Regions from separate parts of the Klebsiella electrica genome, predicted to be linked through region 3. Evidence: riboswitches for the same ligand, from Rfam matches in the RefSeq annotation. Region 3 holds a riboswitch; each other region holds the start of a gene.

Region 1 (2,202 bases), 1.8 Mb from region 3:
TCGGCTGTCATCTTGCCGCGCGAATGGCAGTCGATGGAGAATTTCTCCGCGATGCCGGTAGGTACCGGGCCTTACGCGGTGGTTCGCAACAATCAAAATCAGCTGAAGATCCACGCTTTTGACGATTATTTCGGCTACCGGGCGTTAATTGATGAAGTTAACGTCTGGGTCCTGCCTGAGATTAGCGAAGAGCCCAACGGCGGCCTGACGCTACAGGGAACCACGCAAAGTGAGAAAGCGATTGAGAGTCGGCTGGAGGAAGGGTGCTACTATCTGCTGTTTGATGCCCGCAGTCCTCTGGGCAGCAACCTCGCGGTTCGCCAGTGGCTCAGCTATCTGTTACAGCCCGCCAATCTGCTTTATCACGCCGGTGAACAGTACCAGGGCAACTGGTTCCCGGCCTATGGTCTGTTGCCCCGCTGGCACCACGCCCGCAGTCATGCCTGTGAAAAACCCCCGGGGCTGGAGTCCGTCACCCTCACCTATTATCGGGATCACGTCGAACACCGCGTGATGGGCGGGATCATGGCGACGCTGCTGGCGGAGCATCAGGTCAAACTGCAGATTCAGGAGCTGGAGTACGAAGAGTGGCACCGTGGCGAGGTGGTCAGCGATATCTGGTTGAACAGCGCTAACTTTACCCTACCGATTGATTTTTCTCTGTTTGCCTGGTTGTATGAAGTCCCGCTGATACGACATTGTATTCCCGTCGACTGGGAACAGGATGCCCGTCGCTGGCACGCAGGCGAGCTAAACCCGGCCACCTGGAGCCAGCAGCTGTTGGCCAATCAAACTATCGTGCCGCTGATCCACCACTGGCTGATTATCCAGGGGCAGCGCAGTATGCGTGGCGTGAGAATGAATACGTTGGGCTGGTTTGATTTCAAATCGGCGTGGTTTGCGCCGCCGGATCCCTGATAGCAGTCCGGCAGGCGCTGAAGCGCTTTCCGTCAGTTCACAAAATCATTACACTAACGCCGTTCTCAACGGGGTGCTGATATACGTACACCATCTCATTCGGGTTGCATCAAAGCAGCAAGCGGGTGGACACGCGATGCTAACGCAGAGGCAGCGCGAAGGATGAAGTGTATAAGCTGAGAAAATACCCGTCGAACCTGATCCGGATAACGCCGGCGAAGGGATTTGAGGCCCACTCAAAATCCTTTGCCCCCCCTTGGTTATGAGGTGCAAAGTGTTGAAAAAATTACTCCCGCTGTTGGCGCTGGTCGCCGTTCCCGCGTTTGCTAAACCTGTACTCACCGTCTACACCTATGACTCCTTTGCGGCAGACTGGGGCCCTGGACCGGTCGTGAAAAAAGCCTTTGAAGCCGACTGCAACTGTGAACTGAAGTTCGTGGCGCTGGAAGATGGCGTTTCGTTGCTTAATCGTCTGCGGATGGAAGGCAAGAATAGCAAAGCCGATGTGGTGCTCGGGCTGGACAACAACCTGCTGGAAGCGGCTACGCAGAGCAAACTGTTCGCTAAAAGCCAGGTACCGGCCAGCGCTGTCACGGTACCGGGCGGCTGGGATAACGACACGTTTGTGCCGTTTGATTACGGCTATTTCGCCTTTGTCTACGACAAAAACAAGCTGAAAAACCCGCCGAAAAGCCTGAAAGAACTAGTGGAAAGCACTCAAAAATGGCGCGTGATCTACGAAGATCCCCGCACCAGTACCCCGGGCCTGGGGCTGCTGCTGTGGATGCAAAAAGTGTATGGCGAGAAGTCGCCGGAAGCGTGGCAAAAACTGGCGGCGAAAACCGTCACCGTCACCAAAGGCTGGAGCGAGGCCTACGGTCTGTTCCTGAAAGGGGAAAGCGATCTGGTTCTTAGCTACACCACCTCGCCGGCCTACCACATCATTGAAGAGAAAAAAGACCAGTACGCGGCCGCTAATTTCGCCGAAGGCCACTATCTGCAGGTAGAAGTCGCCGCGCGTACCGCCGCCAGCAAACAACCGGAGCTGGCGGAGAAATTCCTCACGTTTATGCTGTCTCCGGCCTTCCAGAATGCCATCCCGACCGGCAACTGGATGTATCCGGTCACCCAGGTTGCGCTACCCGCGGGTTTTGCCGCATTGCCGAAACCGCAGACCACGCTGGAATATACTCCGCAGCAGGTCGCCGCAGAACGTCAGAACTGGATTAATGCATGGCAACGCGCCGTCAGCCGCTAAATATCGGCTGGCTGGCGCCGGGTCTG
Region 2 (2,202 bases), 2.4 Mb from region 3:
AAACCCGGCCAGCACCGTATGTATGCCATTACGATGGCGGGTATGCTGCGCCAGCAAGATAGAATCGTCCCGGCGAATCGCCACGATCATGCAGGGCGCGATTTGCGGGTAATAACGTTCGCGGCAGTGGCTGCAGAGCATCGCCCATTCGGTTTTGCTCGGATGCATTGGATGCCCGCAGTAACCGCAGAATTTATGCGAGCGGTAAAATTCGGCGAGCTGAATCCCGCGCCCCGCCAGCTGAAACAGCCCCGGTTCCTGATCCAATAACTGCCGCAACGATCCCATATCATGCCGACGATCCTGGCACACCATCCACACCGCGTCGCCTTGCCATTCGCCAATATGCAGCGCGTGCTGGCCGACAAGATTGAAATTTACCGCTTCGCCATGTGGTAATTCCCCGTCGGGTAACCATAATTTCTGTTCGTGACTGACTATCCACCAGCCGCTATCTAATTTTTCAATAATACGATCCATATCTATTGCACTACCTTCGTTTTACTGGCAATTTTAACATTATATTTACATTCTGGTGAGCAACGTTATTTTCTTAATCTTGCGGAGTCAACCATGTTAAACCAGCTGGAAAACCTGACGGAACGTGTTGGAGGCAGTAATGAACTGGTCGATCGCTGGCTGCATGTACGTAAGCATTTGCTCGTCGCTTACTACAAGCTGGTTGGCCTGAAACCGGGAAAAGAATCCTTTATGCGGCTTAACGAAAAGGCGCTGGATAACTTTTGCCAAAGCCTGGTGGATTATCTCTCCTCCGGCCATTTTAGTATTTATGAACGCATTCTTGGCGAAATGGAAGGTGATACGCCACTTTTGGCGGTTACCAGGCTCTATCCGCAGCTGGAAGCCAATACCCAGCAAATTATGGATGACTACGACTCCTGCCTCGAAAACGCCATCGATCACGATAATTATCTTGAGTTCCAGCAGGCGCTGTCCGACATCGGCGAAGCGCTGGAAGCCCGCTTTGCGCTGGAAGATAAGCTGATCGCCCTCGCCATTTCGTACAACCTGAAAGATAACGTCAGCGACAATATCGCGCCGACGGCTTGAGTTGTGAACCGTTAACGAGTAATTTACAGACATTCTCCCTCTACGGAGGGAGTGTTATCTTGTCGGAGTGCCTATTTTCCACACTGGAAAAGGCTGAGACCGTTAATTCGGGATCCGCGGAACCTGATCAGGCTAATACCTGCGAAGGGAACAAGAGTAAACTGCAAAGAGCGGCCGTCCCTCAGGGACCAAACGCATCTGTTACTCCATCCGTCGTCTGACAAGCCATCTCCTTTTCATCTGGAATGAGCTATGTCTACAGAAAAACTGACCCGCCGACAGCAGCGCGAACGCGCACAACACTTTATTGATACTCTGGAAGGCACCGCCTTTCCCCGCTCACGACGCATCTATGTTCAGGGCGCACAGGATAGTATTCGCGTGCCGATGCGCGAAATCCAGCTCAGCCCCACGCTTACTGGCGGCGACAAAAGCAACCCACAGTATGAAGAGAACGAAGCCATACCGGTGTATGACACCTCCGGCCCCTACGGCGATCCTGATATAGCCATCGACGTCCGGCAGGGACTGGCGAAGCTGCGCCAGCCGTGGATTGATGCCCGTCACGATTGCGAGCCGTTACATGAACGCAGCTCCCTCTACACCCAAGCGCGCCTGGCCGATGAGGAGCTCGATGCGCTGCGCTTTAGCGGCTCGCTGACGCCAAAACGCGCAAAATCAGGTAAATGCGTCACGCAGCTCCACTACGCGCGCCAGGGCATCGTCACGCCGGAGATGGCGTTCATCGCCATCCGCGAAAATATGGGCCGCGAGCGCATTCGCAGCAAAGTGTTGCGCCACCAGCACCCTGGCGAAGGTTTTGGCGCCCGCCTGCCGGAGAATATCTCCGCCGAGTTCGTCCGCGATGAAGTGGCTGCCGGGCGCGCCATTATTCCCGCCAATATCAACCATCCTGAGTCGGAACCGATGATTATCGGCCGTAATTTTCTGGTGAAGGTCAACGCCAACATCGGTAACTCGGCGGTGACCTCCTCCATCGAAGAGGAGGTGGAAAAACTGGTGTGGTCAACGCGCTGGGGCGCTGACACGGTGATGGATTTGTCCACCGGGCGCTATATTCACGAAACCCGCGAGTGGATCCTGCGCAACAGCCCGGTCCCTATCGGTACC
Region 3 (2,202 bases):
CAGTCCGGCGATAATTCGCAGCAGACTGGTTTTTCCGGCGCCGCTGGCGCCCAGCAGCGAAACCCACTGTCCAGCGGGAATATCGAACGACAGCTTGTCAAAAATGACCCGCGAGCCGAAGCGCAGGCTTAATTCCCGCACGGCAATGGTCGGAGCCATCACCGGCCAACCGCCGCGGCATTCAGCCCCATCTGCCAGAAGTTGGCTTCCAGACGGGTGGCGGTGGTGAAGATGACGCTCAGCTCTGCGAGGCGCGACTCGCCGCCGCGCTGCTGCCAGACGCTTTCCAGCAGGCCGATGGCCGCGGTGACGCCGTCGAGATAGCCCGCATCGCCGTAGTTACGGATCCAGGAAGCATAGGGGTTGTCGGTGAGTCGGGTGGCCGGGTCGTGGAGCAATCCAAGGCCGATTTCCGCATAGCCAGCCACGCAGGGCATCAGCGCCGCCAGCAGATCGAGCGCATCGCCGGCATGACCGATATCCAGCACGTAGCGGGTGTAGTTCACCGTTTCCGGCGCTTCGCTTTCGGCGGCCATTGTGGCTTCATCCAGCCCCCAGCTCGCGCAATAGCCGACGTGCAGCGGCAGTTCGCCAAGGATCGCGTTCATTGAGGCGGCCGCGGCGCGCATCTCCGGGAGCGTGCGCAGTTTGCTGACCAACAGGGCATAGCACCGGGCAAAGTGGATCAGGAACAGGTAGTCCTGCGTCAGATAGCGTCGGAAAGCGCGTTCGGGCAGGGTTCCCTCGGCAAGCTGGCGGAGAAAGGGATGGGCGACGTACTGTTCCCAGTCGCATCCCGCCTGCTGGCGCAGACGACCATAAATACCCTGGGTAAAGATCGGCAGAATCACAGGACCTCCTGATAGCGGGGAGATCCGGGTGTGCGGAAGTATGAACAGGCAATGGCGGTAAACTGGCAAAATTGCCGACCCGTCCCTTCGCTGGCATGACCCAGATCAGGTTCAAAGGGTTCGGCTTACGCCATCTCAGCCCTCACGGGACACCCCTCGGTTGCGCCATGTTATACGGCATTCACTTTTTGATTACAATCCCGGCCGCGGGTGATTTTGCGCCGGTTTATGTGACACTGTCACGTTTTATGGTGCTTAAATGCTCAACGGCGGCTGGCTTTCGATGCGTTTTTAGCTGGCTGTTTGTGCGAAATTAAGCCTATCGGCAAATCACTCAGCAACGGCGGGCACCATGCCGGGCCCGGCTTCTGTCATCGACAGCGCCGTTTTGCTTTCCCGATATCCTTCCCGTAAGCAAAAAGGAACTATACTTCCGGCGTCTGCATCTCGGTTCTGAACTTTCGACATCATTTCATTAGCTTACGCCGTTGGACTATATTGACGATAAGCGCGTCGTTCAGGGACGTGATGCCTGCTTGCTGGAGGGCTGCATGTTATTAAAAGAGTTAATGATTTTTGATTTACTCACTACGCCTGTCTGGGTGGTTCATCCTTTCAAAGAAGCCGTCGTCTATTGTAATCAGGCCTCCAGAACTCTTAGCGGAGAGATGTCGCTGGATGACATGCGCAAAGGCCCGCTCTCCACCTGTCCAGAGCGCAGCCTGCAGAATTATCTGTACTACTTCAAAAACATTGCTGAAGTATTCGAAGTATGGACCATTCAAACGACGGAGGGTCCGCGTCCGGTTTATTGTAAAACCACCCTGATTAAATCAGCAGAATATGACACTTTAATTCTTTTCGAAGCCGTCAAAATCCTGCAGCAAAATGACGCGGTTAAGGCGCACCCCGCACATCATTACAAACGGCGCAGTAATCGTTTCTTCGCGCGATTTTTTATGACCAGTTCCGCCCCGATGCTGCTTATCGACCCTGAACAGGACGGCCGAATTGTTGATGCCAATATCGCCGCGCTGCGGTTTTATAACTACACCGCCGATGAGATGCGCACCCGCCATACCTGGCAAATCAATATCCTGGGAAAGGACGTGCTTCCCGTTATGCACGGCGTGGCAAGCTTGCCCGGTGGCCACAAGCCGCTTAACTTTACCCATATTCTGTCCGATGGCTCTATCCGCTATGTTCAGACTTATGCCGGGCCGGTGGTGCTGAATCATACCCGGTTGATGCTGTGTATTATTCATGACGTTACGGAAGAGGTGCATCTGAAGGCAGAACTTGAATTTGCGGCCACTCACGATCCTTTAACCGGATTACTCAATCGACGTGA

What was found. Region 3 has a riboswitch for thiamine pyrophosphate ahead of Electrica_RS12590 (TenA family protein). Riboswitches for the same ligand answer to the same signal wherever they lie in the genome.
Region 1: linked by a shared signal. The riboswitch ahead of thiB (thiamine ABC transporter substrate binding subunit) and the one ahead of Electrica_RS12590 (TenA family protein) in region 3 are both predicted to bind thiamine pyrophosphate.
Region 2: linked by a shared signal. The riboswitch ahead of thiC (phosphomethylpyrimidine synthase ThiC) and the one ahead of Electrica_RS12590 (TenA family protein) in region 3 are both predicted to bind thiamine pyrophosphate.

Annotation. Positions count from the first base shown of each region.
Region 1 covers NZ_CP041247.1:4,436,771-4,438,972, forward strand. Annotated here, with positions in the region: gene sgrR (HTH-type transcriptional regulator SgrR) at 1-918, shown strand, start outside; TPP riboswitch at 978-1,160, shown strand; gene thiB (thiamine ABC transporter substrate binding subunit) at 1,193-2,176, shown strand; gene thiP (thiamine/thiamine pyrophosphate ABC transporter permease ThiP) at 2,152-2,202, shown strand, end outside.
Region 2 covers NZ_CP041247.1:5,003,706-5,005,907, forward strand. Annotated here, with positions in the region: gene nudC (NAD(+) diphosphatase) at 1-480, opposite strand, end outside; gene rsd (sigma D regulator) at 574-1,071, shown strand; TPP riboswitch at 1,125-1,238, shown strand; gene thiC (phosphomethylpyrimidine synthase ThiC) at 1,324-2,202, shown strand, end outside.
Region 3 covers NZ_CP041247.1:2,627,659-2,629,860, reverse strand. Annotated here, with positions in the region: gene Electrica_RS12595 (ABC transporter ATP-binding protein) at 1-162, opposite strand, end outside; gene Electrica_RS12590 (TenA family protein) at 159-851, opposite strand; TPP riboswitch at 917-1,018, opposite strand; gene Electrica_RS12585 (sensor domain-containing diguanylate cyclase) at 1,403-2,202, shown strand, end outside.